4 regions of the Rhizobium sp. BK538 genome follow, and region 1 is predicted to be linked to each of the others. Evidence: predicted binding sites of a transcription regulator. Region 1 holds the regulator's gene; each other region holds the start of a gene.
The links. Region 1 encodes LexA, which represses DNA repair genes until DNA is damaged. Its sites were predicted from a motif close to TGTTCNNNNTGTGTTCNG; they were not measured.
Positions count from the first base shown of each region.

Region 2: FHX09_RS10865 (helicase-related protein) is a predicted target of LexA. The motif match lies at 1,651-1,668, and genes of this name have one in related genera.
Region 3: FHX09_RS15675 (UvrD-helicase domain-containing protein) is a predicted target of LexA. The motif match lies at 1,681-1,698, and genes of this name have one in related genera.
Region 4: FHX09_RS15385 (ribonuclease) is a predicted target of LexA. The motif match lies at 1,718-1,735, and genes of this name have one in related genera.

Region 1 covers NZ_JACIFT010000012.1:78,498-82,809, reverse strand. Annotated here, with positions in the region: gene gltA (citrate synthase) at 1-907, opposite strand, end outside; gene lexA (transcriptional repressor LexA) at 2,327-3,043, opposite strand; gene FHX09_RS16375 (VOC family protein) at 3,243-4,124, shown strand; gene kdsA (3-deoxy-8-phosphooctulonate synthase) at 4,121-4,312, shown strand, end outside.
Region 2 covers NZ_JACIFT010000007.1:178,675-182,986, forward strand. Annotated here, with positions in the region: gene FHX09_RS29770 (reverse transcriptase domain-containing protein) at 1-146, opposite strand, end outside; gene FHX09_RS10855 (YMGG-like glycine zipper-containing protein) at 866-1,129, opposite strand; gene FHX09_RS10860 (DUF3309 family protein) at 1,157-1,312, opposite strand; gene FHX09_RS10865 (helicase-related protein) at 1,828-4,312, shown strand, end outside.
Region 3 covers NZ_JACIFT010000011.1:176,824-181,135, forward strand. Annotated here, with positions in the region: gene FHX09_RS15675 (UvrD-helicase domain-containing protein) at 1-1,638, opposite strand, end outside; gene FHX09_RS15680 (efflux RND transporter periplasmic adaptor subunit) at 2,047-3,213, shown strand; gene FHX09_RS15685 (efflux RND transporter permease subunit) at 3,210-4,312, shown strand, end outside.
Region 4 covers NZ_JACIFT010000011.1:110,738-115,049, reverse strand. Annotated here, with positions in the region: gene ettA (energy-dependent translational throttle protein EttA) at 1-776, opposite strand, end outside; gene FHX09_RS15385 (ribonuclease) at 970-1,704, opposite strand; gene FHX09_RS15380 (alpha/beta hydrolase) at 1,862-2,791, shown strand; gene FHX09_RS15375 (DMT family transporter) at 2,808-3,764, shown strand; gene FHX09_RS15370 (CaiB/BaiF CoA-transferase family protein) at 3,783-4,312, shown strand, end outside.

The sequences.
Region 1 (4,312 bases):
CCATTAGACGGAACGGATCGTTCTTGTCCTTGGCACGGGCAATGTATTCCGGAATACGGTCAACGGTGCCGATCTCGGTCAGCATGTTCAGCGCTGCTTCATTGGCGCCGCCGTGAGCCGGGCCCCACAGGCATGCTATGCCGGCCGCGATGCAGGCAAACGGGTTTGCGCCCGACGAGCCGGCGAGGCGAACGGTCGAGGTCGACGCGTTCTGCTCATGATCGGCGTGCAGGATGAAGATGCGGTCCATGGCGCGGGCCAGAACCGGATTGACCACATATTCCTCGCAGGGAACTGCGAAGCACATGCGCAGGAAGTTCGAGGCGTAGTCGAGATCGTTCTTCGGGTAAACGAAGGGCTGGCCGATGTGATACTTGTAGGCCATGGCAGCGAGCGTCGGCATCTTGGCGATCATCCGCAGGCTTGCGACCATGCGCTGATGCGGATCGGTGATGTCGGTGGAATCATGGTAGAAGGCCGACAACGCGCCGACGCAGCCGCACATGACGGCCATCGGATGCGCGTCGCGGCGGAAGCCCGTGAAGAACCGGCTCATCTGCTCATGCACCATCGTGTGATGCGTGACGCGATAGTCGAAATCCTTCTTCTGGGCAGCGGTCGGCAGTTCTCCGTAGAGAAGCAGGTAGCAGACCTCGAGGAAGTCACCGTGCTCGGCAAGTTGCTCGATCGGATAACCGCGATGAAGCAATACGCCGGCATCACCATCGATATACGTGATTTTCGATTCACAGGATGCGGTCGAGGTGAAACCAGGATCGTACGTGAAGGAAGCCGTGTTCTTGTACAGGGCGCCGATATCGATGACATCAGGGCCAATCGTGCCGCTCTTGATGGCGAGATCGACTGATTTATCACCGATTTTCAGTGTTGCGCTTTGTTCCGTCATTCTGATCCTCCAAACTGGCGGTTGGCGCCATAAAAGCGCCATAGGGTTAAGCGTCGTCGACGATAGCTATATGATCGCGCGCCTAATGCCAAGTTACCGTGGTGCCATTTTGTGCATCGCAGTATCAACTTTTGGGCACTGCTGCGATGTACCCTGCGCATAGCAGAAGCTAATGATAATCCTTGGCTTTTCTGATTTCCGATTTTCCTTCAGATTTCAATCGATTATTGTTGCTTCAAGCCTCGAGAGCTTGCATTGTGGTTGCAAGGGCGGCTGTTTTTGGGCGCAGATGCATGCCGCGGTTGAAGCCATTTGAGGTGAGAAAGGCCGCTCCGGGCGCGGGTGCGCCTGCCCGTGCGGCAGAGCCTTATTTTCTCCGGCCTCAATCTACTCCCAAGCCTCCGCGCCTTCCGCACGCCGTCACTCGTTTCCTGGCCAACGCGGGGTACGACCGCGACTCTCGGCTGCTCATCGTGGTTTCAACGCGCTGTGGCAACGGAGATGGAACATGGGCGCTTTGTCCTGTTTTCTCCGGTCTTCCTCGGGACTGGCGCCGTCCTCTGGTTTGAGTTCGCAAGTGATCCGCCAGCAATCCGCCTGGGAGCATGGATTGTCGCGTCGGCCCTGATTGCGCTGGCGGCAGGCCAAGGCCGCCCGAAATCTTGCGCAGGCAGGGGTATTGGGTGTTCTGGGAATGCTTTTCGCCCAGTTCGAAACGCAGAGCAGGGCGACCGTCATATTGGATTCACCTGTAGCTACGACGATTACGGGCCGCGTCGAGCGTCGGGAAGGCGATGGCCGTGGCCGCTGGCGCGCTACATCATCTCGCTCTCGCTCTCGCAGACGCAGTCGCCCGGGACATTGTCATTGCCGAGGACGGCAGCCTTGTCGCGATTGTCAAAGGGCAAGTCCTTGCACCAAAAATCGACTCCATCCGACTGACTTCATCTTCGATCAATGGCGAAGGGTGCTCCACCGCGATCATTGGACGGCGTCGGCCCTGTTCGGCTGCGGGATAATAAAGGTGAAGCTCAACGTCTCTTCTCGGCAGCGGAACTGCGTAATGCTCGCAATGCGTTGCGTCAGGCTGCGATGGGCGCTACGAATCGCTTCGTATGCCTGAAAGGCGCCTGGTGCACCGCCACGCATGATAGCGGCTACGTCCTGACAATCGTCGAAAACCCTGTGTACTTCGGCGCTGCGTGCGACACCGCCGATATCGTCTCGTCTGACGGAATGCCGGTCGGGCGCACTGCTATTCACCGGCGAAACCTTGCGCCGCTCGGGCACCGCTGAGATACGGATAGACGACCAGGGCACCCATCGTGACGACCTCGTATACCACGCATGATCGCCCCTGGATGCGGCATCGGGCATACAACTGTCGAAGCGGTACGTTTGACGACGAGCTGCCTGTCGTTAGTGATAACGGCGAATGAGGCCGACCAGCTTGCCCTGAACCTTGACGCGGTCGGGTCCGAAAATGCGCGTTTCATAAGCCGGGTTCGCGGCCTCAAGCGCAATGGAGGCGCCCTTGCGGCGGAAACGCTTGAGGGTCGCTTCCTCGTCATCGACGAGTGCGACGACGATGTCGCCGGCATTTGCCGTGCTGGCGTTGCGGATGATCACTGTGTCGCCGTCGAAGATGCCGGCTTCGATCATCGAGTCGCCCTTCACCTCAAGCGCATAGTGCTCGCCCGGGCCAAGCATGTCGGCCGGAACTGTAATGTCGTGGGTATTGTTCTGGATTGCCGAAATCGGCACGCCGGCAGCAATCCGCCCCATAACCGGTACGGAGGCCGAGCTGTCGTTGTCGGCATGCGCAGCCGGCTTCGGCGGCGCAACCGGCTGCGGCTTGCCGAGGCTGCCTTCGATAACGCTCGGCGAAAAGCCGCGGCGGGGCTGGAGGCTCGGATTATATGCCTCCGGCAGCTTGATGACCTCCAATGCGCGGGCCCGATTAGGCAGTCGGCGAATGAAGCCCCGTTCTTCGAGCGCAGTAATCAGCCGGTGGATGCCTGACTTGGACGCGAGATCCAAGGCGTCCTTCATTTCGTCGAAAGACGGAGGGACACCGGATTCCTTCATCCGCTCGTGAATGAAGAGAAGAAGCTCCTGTTGCTTGCGCGTCAGCATCGAAGTTGAACCCCAGAGTCGTGAAACAAAGCCAGAACAGACACTATATGTTCCATATGTGTTCCGCAAGTGCCTAAATTTTCATAAAACTTGCCTGCAACTTGCTCAGTTTTTGCGTCGCTTTTGAGTGAAAGCGTAGAAGGGGGTTGCATTGTTGCCTTGCCCGGCGCACATCTTCGCAAATTCCGGAGAGTTTGCCATGAGCGAAGCACATCCGCTGGACCACATCGTGCTGCCGGTCTCCAATATCGGACTTGCGCGCGAGCGCTTGGGAAAGCTGGGATTCACCGTCGCACCCGATGCCCGGCATCCTTTTGGAACCGAGAATGCCTGCATATTCTTCGCCGACGAAACATACCTGGAACCCTTAGGCGTCGCCAACGCGGAGCTGCACGAGGCGTCGGCGAAGAAAGGCAATGTCTTCACTGCGCGTGACCGGGCTTTCCGATTTCGATGCGGGGATGATGGTTTCTCGGCGGTGGTCTTTGCGACCACCGATGCTGATCGCGACCATGCCCGGTTCCTTGCCGAAAAGATCAATGGCGGCGAGATGCTGCAGTTCGAGCGGCCGATGAAGATGCCTGACGGCTCTCAGGCCACCGCTGCGTTCAAGCTCGCGTTCGCGGTCGATCTGCGGGCTCCGGATTTTTTCTTTTTCACGTGCCAACGCGTCAATCCGCTGCCGGCCGACCGTAGAGCGCTGCAAAAGCACGCAAATGGCGTGAGTGGGATCGCAGAGATCGTTCTTGGCGCGCCGGACCCAAAAGCATTTGCGCCATTTGTGCGTGCTGCGGCGCACGGCCTCCCGGTGACCAACGAGGCCTTTGGCGCGAGTGTGACAACTCCGAACGCCAGAGTGAGCGTTCTCTCCCCAGATGGATTGGATGCCTACTTCGATATTCCGGCACCAAATGATCGCGGCCTGCGTGGCGTCGCCATTGTCTTCAAGGTCAGTGATCTCGCCGTGACAGAAGCGCATTTGGCTGCTAACGGGATGACTTATACGCGCAAGAACAATCGAATTCTGGTGAAGGCGGCGCCCGGACAGGGCGCGCTCTTCGCCTTCGAGGAGAAACGATGAGCCAGACAAATTCCGAAGTCGTGATCGGCGAAGGCGCCGGCCGCGTCACCTTTTCGAATGCCGGCAAGCTGTCCCTGATTGCCGGGCCTTGCCAGATGGAGAGCCGCGACCATGCCTTCATGGTCGCCGGTGTATTGAAGGAACTCTGCGACAAGCTTGGTCTCGGCCTCGTCTATAAGTCCTCGTTC
Region 2 (4,312 bases), on a different contig from region 1:
TGGATCAGGCGGTCCAGCACCGTGGGGATGCCAAGCTCGCGCTCGCCGCCCCCCGGCTTCGGGATCATCACGCGACGCACCGGCTGTGGCCGATACGTCCCCTCCCGCAGCCTGTCGCGGATGGCAGGCCAGCACTGGCGTAGCATCGCGGCCGTCTGGTCGATATCCAGTCCGTCCGCGCCCGCAGCGCCTTTGTTGGCGCGCACTTGTTGGCGCGCACCTGCTTCCACGCCTGCAGAAGGTTCTCTCGCCGCAGGGCCGCCTCAAGCAGCCCAGCACCTGTGTCGTTCCCGATCCGCGGCGGGAGCGCGGCTTCGTCAAGATCGGAGCCTGGGCGGGCTTCACCCGCTTGCCCCTCCGATCTCCCGGACATTCCCGGCATCTGACGCATGACCTTGCTCATCCTTGGAGGAACTTCACTCTCTCTCGTTCAGCCCTTCGTTCGCACCTACCTGCTCCCTACTACGACCTCTGCTGACTTCTCGCTCCGGCTCGACACCGTCGCCCTTTCAGGCGCAAAACGAGATCTCCCAACAGGTAAGAACGCACTCCTTCACTGCACGACCGCCGGATTTACGCCACCGACCCTTGGTCACAAGAGCTTCGCGGTATGTTGCCCGCTCGCCCTGGTCGGCATCGCCTCATATCCGGTTCTTGTTCATCGACCCGCAGTTGCGATCCACGCTTCCTCCCCACGGTCGGTCGCCCTTCCGCAGTTGCGCTTCTCTTCGCTCGCGATGACCAGCTTACGGTGGGACTTCCACCCACAAGAATGCGCCCATGCTGGGCGCACAACAAAAAAGCGCCGATTCAGCCGGCGCTTTCGATCTCAAGATGATAAGCCTGCTAGGCGCTGGCCCGGGCCTTAGTAACGTGGGCAACGTGCTTCGTAGCGGCGGCCGTACCGATCCCTGTAGACGCAGTAGCCACGCCGCTCAACGGAGTGGCCGATCAATGCGCCAGCAAGACCACCGGCAACTGCGCCCACGGCAGCGCCGCCCCAGCTGTTGCTGACAGCACCACCGATAATGGCGCCTGTACCGGCACCGATCGCGGTACCCTGTTCAGTCGCCGTGCAGGAGGCAAGCGCACCAACGAGAGCGCCAATGAGCACAATCTTTTTCATCATGAGATATCTCCCAGTTTTTTCCGTCGCTTAGATGCGACCAAGCAGCACAAGAATAATAATAATCACGAGAACTAGCCCTAAACCGCCCGAAGGTCCATAGCCCCATCCCCGGCTATAGCCCCAATTCGGTAAGGCGCCGATCAAAAGCAGAATAAGGATAATCAGAAGTATCGTGCCAAGCATGGTTCAAGTCCTCAACGTCGTTACACTTGGAATGGACGAGAAACACACACCACCGTTTTTTGTTCCCTATGCATCAACTGTTCCGCTTTGATGGAAAAAACCAGATCGAGCCGCATTTTCCGGTTCCTCTCAGGAACGTTAGCATCATGGGGTGTCGGGGCGGGCTGGATCGATTGTCGATTTTCGGCGAAAGGCCGTTGACAGCCTAGATGCAACTCCGGCCACACGTATGGCGCGAATTTCAAGATTCAGCATCTTGTGGGAAAAAGTGATTCAAAATCAATACTTAGCCGTGAACAAACACTGAATCATCCGGAGTCAGCGATTCGTCTCCGATTCGTTCTCAAGCTGTTCCGAATCGCAAAACGAGCAATCTGCAAGCTTTTCGCGCAACAGAAAACCGCAGAGTAAATTCAAATCAGCCCTTGCGTTTGAGACAACGGCTGTCCATGTGTTGTCTGCTCTCGGAGAGGAGCTGACTTGACCTGGGGCACCCTCGCCTCACTTGCAGGACCATGACACTGACATCGCAGCCGATGATACTGAGCGGGCGCGGAGTAACCGCGGTGCTCGGGCCAACCAATACCGGCAAGACGCATTATGCCATCGAGCGCATGGTTGCGCACGGCACTGGCGTGATCGGACTACCGTTGCGGCTGCTGGCACGCGAGGTCTATACACGCGTCGCCGAAAAGGTCGGGATCCAGAATGTTGCGCTGGTAACGGGCGAGGAGAAGATATCGCCTCCCAGCGCCCGCTTTTCGGTCTGCACTGTTGAGGCGATGCCGCGCGAGACCAAAGCCGCCTTTGTCGCAATCGACGAAGTGCAGCTCGCGGGCGATCTGGAACGTGGTCATATCTTTACGGACCGTATCCTGCATCTGCGCGGTCGCGACGAGACACTGCTGCTCGGCGCCGGCACTATGCGTCCAATTTTACAGCAGCTTCTTCCGGGCATTATCGTTGTCGAGCGACCGCGACTTTCCCAGCTGTTCTACGCCGGACAAAAGAAGATCACACGCCTTCCTCAACGTTCGGCGATCGTCGCCTTCTCGGCGGATGAAGTCTATGCGATCGCCGAGTTGATCCGGAGGCAGCGAGGCGGGGCAGCCGTCGTCCTTGGAGCCCTTAGTCCACGTACCCGCAATGCGCAGGTGGCGCTCTACCAAGCCGGAGACGTGGAGTATCTGGTCGCGACGGATGCGATCGGCATGGGTCTCAATCTCGATGTCGATCATGTCGCCTTCGCGCAGGATCGCAAATTCGACGGCTACCAGTTCCGTAATCTCAATCCTGCCGAACTCGGGCAGATTGCCGGCCGCGCCGGTCGACACGTTCGCGATGGGACATTTGGCGTCACCGGCCAAGTCGATCCCTTCGATGAGGAATTGGTCGAACGCATCGAAGGTCACGAATTCGACAATGTAAAAGTGCTGCAATGGCGCTCAAAGAACCTCGACTTCGCCTCCATTCACGCGCTGCGCGCGAGCCTTGAGACCGGCCCCACCGTTTCCGGCCTGACACGCGCTCTGCCTGCCGTTGATCAACAAGCGCTGGAACACCTGTCGCGCTACCCTGAGATCATCGACCTTGCGAACAATCCGGCGAGCGTCGAGAAGTTGTGGGAAGCCTGCGCGCTTCCGGACTACCGGCGCATCGCGCCGGCCCAACACGCCGATCTCATCTCCACCCTCTTTTCCGATCTCGTCCGCTATGGCACGGTAAATGAGGACTTCCTTGCCGAGCAGGTACATCGCGCGGATCGAACGGACGGTGAGATTGACACGCTTTCGGCGCGAATCGCGCAGATAAGGACTTGGACCTATGTATCGAATCGGCCCAATTGGCTTGCCGATCCGACACACTGGCAGGAAAAGACGCGGGAAATCGAAGATCGATTGTCCGATGCGTTACATGAAAGGTTGACGAAACGCTTTGTTGATCGCAGGACATCTGTGCTCATGAAGCGCCTGAGAGAGAATGCGATGCTGGAAGCTGAAATCAGTGTAAATGGCGATGTCTTTGTTGAAGGACATCATGTGGGGCAGTTGTCGGGATTCCGGTTCACGCCCATTTCGGGAGCGGAGGGACCGGACGCCAAGGCTGTTCAGTCTGCTTCGCAGAAGGCGCTTGCTCTGGAATTCGAGGCGCGTGCGGCTCGCCTCCACGCGGCCGGCAATAGCGATCTCGCGATCAGCTCCGACGGTTCGATCCGCTGGTTGGGCGACCCGGTGGCACGACTGGCAGGCAGTGATCATGTCATGCGCCCGCGCGTCATTATTCTCGCCGACGAGCAGTTGACCGGCAATGCACGTGACCACGTGACCGCCCGTATCGAGCGCTTCGTAAATCATCATATCAGCACGGTTCTGAAGCCGCTTGACGATCTGTCCCGCGCAGAGGATCTGCAGGGCCTGGCAAAGGGCCTAGCATTTCAGCTCGTCGAGAACCTCGGCGTGCTGTTCCGGCGCGACGTGACCGAAGAAGTAAAGTCGCTGGATCAGGATGCCCGCGCTTCGATGCGCCGCTACGGTGTCCGCTTCGGTGCCTACCACATCTTCGTCCCCGCCCTTCTGAAGCCCGCCCCTGCAGAGCTCATCACACTCCTTTGGGCGTTGAAGAATGACGGTCTCGACAAGCCCGGTTATGGCGATCTCATTCCGGTGCTGGCTGCCGGCCGCACCTCGGTCGTCACCGATCCGGGTTTCGAGCGCACCTTCTACAAGCTGGCCGGCTTCCGATTCCTCGGTAAACGCGCGGTTCGCATCGATATCCTTGAGCGCCTGGCGGATATCATCCGCCCGCTGCTTCAGTGGAAGCCGGGCCAGGCAAATCGTCCCGAAGGAGCATATGACGGCCGCCGCTTCACGACGACGACCGCTATGCTTTCGATCCTTGGTGCAACACTCGAGGACATGGAAGAAATCCTGAAGGGGCTCGGCTATCGCTCCGATGCCGTCAAGGCGGAGGAGGCAGCAGCCCATCTGTCGGCTCAGGACG
Region 3 (4,312 bases), on a different contig from region 1:
GCCCGACTCTTCGAGGATCTGCTCGGCAAGCTCGGTATGGGGCGTGTTCTCCAGCATTTCCTGCCAGCGGCGGAACGACTGAACGACGTCGAAGAGGGCTTTGCGCGCCTTCGGCTTCAGCTCGTCGGTTTCGATCATGTCGGCGGCTGCCGCCAGCATCGGGATATCGCGGGCGCGAGCGTAATCGTGAAGGGCGCGTACCGTCGTATCGCCGAGGCCGCGCTTCGGGGTGTTGATGATGCGCTCGAAGGCGAGGTCGTCGGCAGGCTGTGCGACGAGGCGGAAATAGGCCATGGCATCGCGGATTTCGAGGCGCTCGTAGAAGCGCGGACCGCCGATGACGCGGTAGTTCAAGCCTAGCGTCACGAAACGGTCTTCGAATTCGCGCATCTGGAAGGAGGCGCGCACGAGGATTGCCATGTCGTTCAGCAGATGCCGCTTGCCATTGGCATCGCCGCGCTGAAGCTGCTCGATTTCCTCACCGATTTCCCTGGCTTCCACTTCGGAATCCCAGGAGGCGTGCACCTGGACTTTGATGTCCTCGGGATCGCTCCGGTCGGTGAAGAGTGTCTTGCCGAGGCGACCTTCGTTGTGAGCGATCAGATGGCCAGCCGCACCAAGGATATGTGCCGTCGAGCGGTAGTTGCGTTCCAGCTTGATGACCTTGGCGCCCGGAAAATCCTTCTCGAAGCGCAGGATGTTGTCCACCTCGGCGCCGCGCCAGCCGTAGATCGACTGGTCGTCGTCGCCGACGCAGCAAACGTTCTGCGGTTCGCCCCTGGGGCGCTGCGCAAGCAGCCGCAGCCACATGTACTGGGCGGTGTTGGTGTCCTGATACTCGTCGACGAGGATGTAGCGGAAGCGGCCGTGATACTCCTTGAGAAGATCAGGGTTCTTACGGAAGATCGCGATCGGGTGCATCAGGAGGTCGCCGAAATCGCAGGCGTTCAGCGTCGAAAGCCTTTGCTGGTAGGCGATATAGAGTTCGCGGCCCTTGCCATTGGCGAAGGCGCGCGCGTCGCCCTCGGGGATGTCGCTCGGGCCAAGGCCCTTGTTCTTCCAGGTGTCGATCATGCCGGCAAACTGTTTGGCGGGCCAGCGCTTGTCGTCGAGGCCTTCCGCCTGGATGAGTTGCTTGATCAGGCGAACGACGTCGTCGGTATCGAGAATTGTGAAATCGGAGCGCAGGCCGACGAGTTCGGCATGGCGGCGTAGAAGCTTGACGCCGATCGAGTGGAAGGTGCCGAGCCATGGCATGCCCTCGACGGCGCCGCCGACGAGCACGGCAATACGCTCCTTCATCTCGCGGGCAGCCTTGTTGGTGAAGGTGACGGCAAGGATCTGTGAAGGGAATGCACGGCCGGTGTTGAGGATGTGGGCAATGCGCGTCGTCAGAACGCGCGTCTTGCCGGTGCCAGCGCCCGCGAGCACGAGAACGGGACCTTCGAGTGTTTCGACAGCTTCGGTCTGCTCCAGATTCAGGCCGGAAAGGTAATCGGGGCGCTTGCCGCCATCGCGAGCGGCCATGGCGCGGGCGGCGAGCCCTCCTCCGGCCGGAGCGGCAGGGGCCGGCTGCTTGCGCGGCGGCTCATCCGGCTCTTCGTCGAAGAAGGGGATATCGTCGAAACTATTGCTCATGGCGCGTAATGTAGTGATTCGGGATGGAAAGACCAGAAAAGATGTTCTGCTTTCATTCCTGTCCGGGCGGCTGTCCTCAGCTTGTATCCGGCCTGGGAGGGCCGCAACGGCGACGAATTGCCGGATGTGCTGCAAGTTTTATCCTAGACGGTACGGCATCTCGCATAAACGTCAGAAAACAAAACCGTTATTTGTCCTCGGCGAAGAAACGCTGCGACGCGTGCGGGAAACGAGTGGCGAACGTTTTACCAGTAACTCAGTCTTGATATTACAATTCAGTAATGCGGACCAATTCGCTTGCCGGTGATCAGCAAAGAGACAATATTGTCGCAGACGCGCGGCAATTTGTCCTGCGAACGCCTCTTTCGATAGACCCTGGACGAGCCTCGAGTCCCTCTGGAGACGTGAATGGCATTTTGGAAGCAGTTTATAGTTTGCCTTGTCGTGATTGCTGCCGGCTTTGCTGGATGGGTTTACTTTGTGCCGGGGGCCGGCGAGACGCTACGCAAAGCCGGCTTTTCTGAGGTTTCCAAGTTGGCGCCCGGCGAAGCTGCACCGCAGCCTGTGGTCAGCGCAGAGGGACAATCAAGGCGCCGCGGTGGCGGAGCCAATGCGCCCGTTCTGGTCGCCACGCAAGCCGTTGTTCGTGGCGTCGTCAATGATCGGTTGAGCGCCATCGGCACGGGGGATGCGATCCGCTCCGTCGTGGTGATGCCGCAGGCGAGCGGTACGATCCGCGACATCCTCATCAAGTCGGGTGACAGGATCACCAAGGGGCAGGTTCTCGCGAAGCTCGACAGCGAAGAGCAGGTCATTGCTCGCGGTCAGGCTGATGTGGCGCTGAAGAGCGCCATCGAGAAATCCAGCCTCTACCACAACATCAAGTCCAGCGTGTCGCGCATGGACGTCTTCGACGCAGAGATCGCTGAGCAGGGCGCACGCCTGCAGCTGCAGGCCGCCGAGCTCAATCTCGAGCGCCGCAACATCGTCGCGCCCATCGATGGCATCGTCGGTATCATCGCTGTCAATGTCGGTGATAACGTCTCGACGACAACGCCGATCGCCACGCTCGACGACCGGACGGAGATTCTCGTAGACTACTGGGTACCGGAACGCTTTGCCAACACGATCACCGTAGGTCACCCGGTGGAGGCGACCTCTGTTGCGCTGCCCGGGCGAGCTTTCTCGGGAGTGGTGGAGGCGATCGACAACCGCATCGACGCCGCCAGCCGGACACTGCGCGTGCGGGCGCGGATCGACAACGCGTCCGACGAATTGCGGGCCGGCATGTCTTTCAATGTCGGTATGAAATTCGCGGGTGATCAGTATCCGGCGGTGGACCCCGTTTCGGTACAGTGGGACTCCCAAGGCTCTTTCGTCTGGCATGTTGTCGACGGCAAGTCCCAAAAGGTTCGCGTCAGCATCGTGCAGCGCAATCCCGACTTTATCCTTGTCAAAGCCGACCTGAAGGACGGCGACGCCATTGTTACCGAGGGGCTGCAGCGCGTCCTTGAGGGCGGAGCAGTGCGCGTCGCAAGCGAAGTCGCGTCGAGCTCGGAGCCTGCCACGCAATGAACGTGATCGAGATGCAGGAGAAGCCGGCTTCCGGCAAGCAGACATTTACCGCGCTGTTTGTCCGGCGCCCGATCCTTGCGCTGGTATTCAACACACTCATGATCGTTGCCGGCCTCGCGGCCTATGCCGGGATCGAAGTGCGCGAACTGCCAGATGTCGACCGGCCTATCGTCACCGTTCGCACGACCTTTGACGGCGCTTCGCCACAGACGGTCGATCAGGAATTGACGAAGGTCATCGAGGGGGCGGCGGCACGCGTCAGCGGCCTGAAGTCGATTTCATCGAGCTCGCAGTTCGGCCAGAGCCGTGTGACGCTCGAATTTTCCGACTCGGTTGACCTTGCCGTTGCGGCGAACGACGTGCGTGATGCCATCGGCCGTATCGCCGATCGTCTACCGGAGGAGGCGGACGCGCCGCAGATCGTCAAGGCCGACTCCGATTCACAGCCGATCATGCGTCTTGCCGTGACCTCGTCCAAGCTCAACATGGACGACCTGACCCTTCTCGTCGAAAACCAGGTTATCGATCGTCTCGCCTCCGTCGACGGCGTTGCCGATGTCGAGACATATGGCGACCAGGAGAAGGTCTTCCGCGTCGACGTCAACCAGAGCGAACTCGCCAGTCGCGGGCTGACGGTTGGTGATTTGACGAAGGCGCTGTCGAGCGCTGCCCTCGATATGCCGGCCGGATCGTTGAAGAGCCCGACGCAGACGATCGTCGTGCGTGCGATGGCAAGCCTGCAGACGCCGGAAGAGTTTTCCAACGTTGTCCTGCAGAGCCACGTGCGACTCGGCGATGTGGCGAACGTCACGCTTGGGCCGCGCGACGGACAGACTGCCCTGCGCTCCAACGGCGTTCCCGGCATCGGCCTCGGCATTATCCGCCAGGCGCAGTCGAATACGCTGAACATTTCGAACGGCATCAAGGACGCCGTTGCCGAGCTTTCGAAGACGCTTCCCGAGGGCACGCGGATCGCTATTACCAGCGATGACGCCGTCTTCATCCAGGGGGCGATCCATGAGGTCTTGCTCGCGCTGATCCTGGCCGTCGTCATCGTTACCGGCGTGATCTACCTTTTCCTCAGGGACTGGCGCGCGAC
Region 4 (4,312 bases), on a different contig from region 1:
CGGGAGGCCTCTTCGCGGCCCTCCTGCTGCATGCGCTTCGCCTTCGCCTGCAGGTAGGCCGAATAATTGCCTTCGTACGGGATACCACGGCCACGGTCGAGCTCGAGGATCCAGCCTGTGACGTTGTCGAGGAAGTAGCGGTCGTGGGTAATCATCAAGACGGCGCCCGGATATTCGCGCAGGTGCTTTTCAAGCCAGGCGATGGTCTCGGCGTCGAGGTGGTTGGTCGGTTCGTCGAGCAGCAGCAGATCAGGCTGGGCGAGCAGCAGGCGGCAGAGTGCGACGCGGCGCTTCTCGCCACCCGAGAGCTTTTCGACCGAGGACTCGCCGGGCGGGCAGCGCAGCGCGTCCATCGCCATTTCCACCTGGCTTTCGAGGTCCCAGAGGTTCTGGCTGTCGATGACATCCTGGAGCTTAGCGCCCTCTTCCGCCGTCTCGTCGGAGTAGTTCATCATCAGCTCGTTGTAGCGGTCGAGGATCGCCTTTTTCGGCGCAACGCCTTCCATGACGTTCTCAAGGACCGTCTTGGAGGCATCGAGCTGTGGTTCCTGCGCGAGGTAACCGAGCGTTGCGCCGTCGGCCAGCCATGCCTCGCCAGTATATTCCTTATCGAGGCCCGCCATGATGCGCAGCACGGTCGACTTACCAGCACCGTTCGGGCCGAGAATACCGATCTTGGCATCCGGATAGAAAGAAAGGTGGATGTTCTCCAGCACCTTCTTGTTGCCGTAAGCCTTGTTGAGGCCGGCCATATGGTAGATGAACTGACGTGCCATTGATAATTCGCTCCGCGGGGGATTTAAGTTTTGCCGCTATGTAGGCGAATTGCGCCAAAGGAGCAACGCGCGACGGCCAAAATCCGGAGGCTTTTGCGACCGTCGTCGGGATCGGAACCTGGCACGCTGTTCTGTTAGTCGCCTCGTATGGCCTAAAGGTCGACAGACCGGCCTTGGTTTTCGGTGAGCGGGATCAAAAGCCGGCGGCGTCCACGACGCCCTCATTGCAGCCGAACGACGTCCGCCCTGCCCCTTGGATAAGGTCGCGCAGGCTCGTTTCGCCATTCGATGTCGCGGCTTCCGAAAGACCGATCGTGAGTTCGCTGATGACGCGGTTTCCGCCGGCACGCCGGCAGCTCATCTTGACGCGATCTCCGGCGCCAGCGCCAAAGCTTTTATCAAATACGGCCTTGATCGCCTCCGCCGTCAGCGACTTGCCGATATTGGCCGCGAACAGATCGCGGACCGCCGAAGCATTGAGCTCGTCGATCAGCCGGACAGACGTGGCGAAATAGTCGTCGGCACTCAGCTTTGTGCAGGTACCGTGTTTGATCCACTCATGCCGCTCCAGGCCGGATTGCGTTCCAGGCATCGCCTTTGCGAGTGCGGTCTTGGTCGCAGCAGACAGCTCCACCACCGGCAGCTTGTTCCAGTCGCCGTCCTTGTCCGCGGCGCGCAGGTCGCCGGAGACGTCGCAATAATCCTTGCGCATCGGCCATAGCCCGTGCAGCGAGAAATTGGTCGCATCGAACCTGTCCTTGGTCTGGCTGCTGCATTCCGGTTTGCGCTGGTTGGTTTCGCAAAAGGCAGGCTGCCAGCTGGCAGCCAGAATGAAGCGCGTTCTTCCAGCGCCATCCTGGGCTCCCGCAAGGCCGGCTGCCGCGATCGCAATCAGGAATACTGCCATACGCAGAAATGGATTGCTCATTTTCATCCCCACAAGGAACAATTCATGAACAAGAAATCACGCCGGCTTTATTTTCACAACCCTCAATCCGTAGGATGCGAAAATCCGGTCGCATAAATATTTGGATGTGTTGCATTTCCCGGGCGATCTGATCTTCTCCCGCCAATGGGAGGATATGATGTTTGCAGATACGCAACGCCTTGAAACGGCGAACGCTTCGCTTGGATTTCATCACGAACCGGCGCAATCCGAGGTACGCGGAATTATCCTTGTCTCCCATGGACTGGCCGAGCATTCCAAGCGTTACGCCCGTTTTGCGGTGGCGATAGCGGCTCGTGGCTACCATGTCTTTGCCTTCGATCACCGTGGACATGGCGAGACGACCGCGGCCGACGCACCGATCGGGCGTTTTGCGCGCAAGGAAGGCATCCGGCAGGTGATCGATGATGTCGGTTCGGTCCGCGACCACGCCGTGACGCAGTATCCCGGTCTACCCGTCATTCTTTTCGGACATTCGATGGGAGGCCTCATTGCGCTTAACGCGGCGCTCACCCATCCGGAGAAATATGACGCCCTCGCGGTCTGGAACTCCAATTTCAACCCCGGCATATCAGGACGGGCCGCGCAAGCGATCCTGCTCGCCGAACGTGCACTGAAGGGCTCTGATGTTCCGAGCGGCATCCTGCCGAAGCTCACCTTCGGCACCTGGGGCAAATCCATCGCCGGCCGTCGAACCGACTTCGATTGGCTAAGCCGCGATCCTGCCGAAGTCGACAAATATATCGCGGACCCGCTGTGCGGCTTCGATGCCTCGGTGTCACTCTGGCTCGATATTTTCGAACTGACGTTTCGCGCCCCGCGAATGACGCATCTGGAACGACTGCCGAAGCAGACGCCGATCCATCTTGTCGGCGGCGGGCAGGATCCGGCAACAGATGGCGGAAAAGCGGTGATCTGGTTGTCAAACCATTTGAAAGCCCGTGGCTTCTCCCGTATCACGACGCAAATATATCAGGACATGCGCCACGAAACGCTGAATGAAATTGGAGCGGACGCGGCCATCGCTGCATTCGCTGACTGGTGCGACGAAGCGATCGCAAGATCCTGAACCGAAGGATTTCGCGATGGACAATGGCATCTCTTCCCGCCCCGCAGCCGCTTCGGAGGTGTCGACCGGCATTCTGTTGATGTTCCTGTCGGTGCTTGTATCCCCGATCATCGACATCTTTTCCAAGCTCGCAATAGCTACGATTCCCGCGGCAGAAATCACGGCCGCGCGCTTCGTCGTGCAGGCCCTCTGCATGCTGCCGATCGTCATCTGGCGCGCAAGCTGGAAGACCTTTTCCTGGCGCGCCAACATCTTTCATGCCATCCGAGGCGCCATCATAACCATCTCCATGGTCTCCTTTGTTACGACGCTGAAGTACATGCCGGTTGCCGATGCGATCGCGATTTTCTTCGTCGAACCCATCATACTGACGATCCTGAGCAGCATCTTCCTCAAGGAGACAATCGGTTGGCGCCGCTACACTGCCTGCGGCGTCGGATTTTTCGGCGCGATGCTGATCATCCAGCCAAGCTTCCAAGAGGTCGGCTACGTCGCACTTCTGCCTGTCGTCAGCGCGTTGTGCATCGCCATCTTCGCCTTGATGACCCGCGTGCTTTCGCATCGGGAAGATCCGTGGGCGATGCAGCTTCAGATGGGCATCTGGGGTCTACTGTTGTGCGCCATCCTGCTGGCTTTCGGCAGCGCGACGGGTTCCGACGTCTTTGACGCGGTGATGCCGGATGGCCGTGGCTATCTCTACCTGCTCGGCGTCGGTGTCACGGCTGCCGTCGCCGGCATCTTCGGCGTCTATGCCTACCGCGCAGCGCCCGCCTCGACATTGGCACCGCTGCAGTATTTCGAGATCGTGTCGGCGACCGTCTTCGCCTGGCTCGTCTTCGGCGACTTTCCGGATGCGCTCAAGTGGCTCGGCATCTTCATCATCATCGCATCGGGCTTGTACATCATCTGGCGCGAGCGACGCTTTGCATCGAAGCCGGTATCCGATACACCTCAATCGGCCCTGGCGCCCTGATCTGCTCGTGGGAGGAACATGACAGACAATCAGCCCCAAAAGCCGCCGCTGTCCGGCATACGCGTCATCGAGCTTGCGAGGGTCCTTGCAGGTCCATGGGCGGGCCAGATGCTGGCCGATCTCGGCGCCGACGTGATCAAGGTCGAAAACCCGGAGGGAGGCGATGACACCCGGCACTGGGGACCACCCTTTGTCGAGGGTGCCGACGGCGAAAACCTCTCCGCCGCCTATTACCACGCTGCCAACCGCGGCAAGCGTTCGATCACCGCCGACCTAAAGCGCGAAGAAGATCAGGCGCTGGTCCGCCGCCTCATCGCCACGGCCGATGTCGTCATCGAGAACTTCAAGCTCGGTGGGCTCGTGAAGTACGGTCTCGACTACGAGAGCCTGAAAAAGACCAACCCAAAGCTCGTCTATTGCTCGATCACCGGCTTCGGCCAGAACGGTCCCTATGCCAGCCTGGCAGGCTATGACTATATCGTTCAGGGCATGTCCGGCTTCATGTCGATCACCGGCGAGCCGGACGGACAGCCGATGAAAGCAGGCGT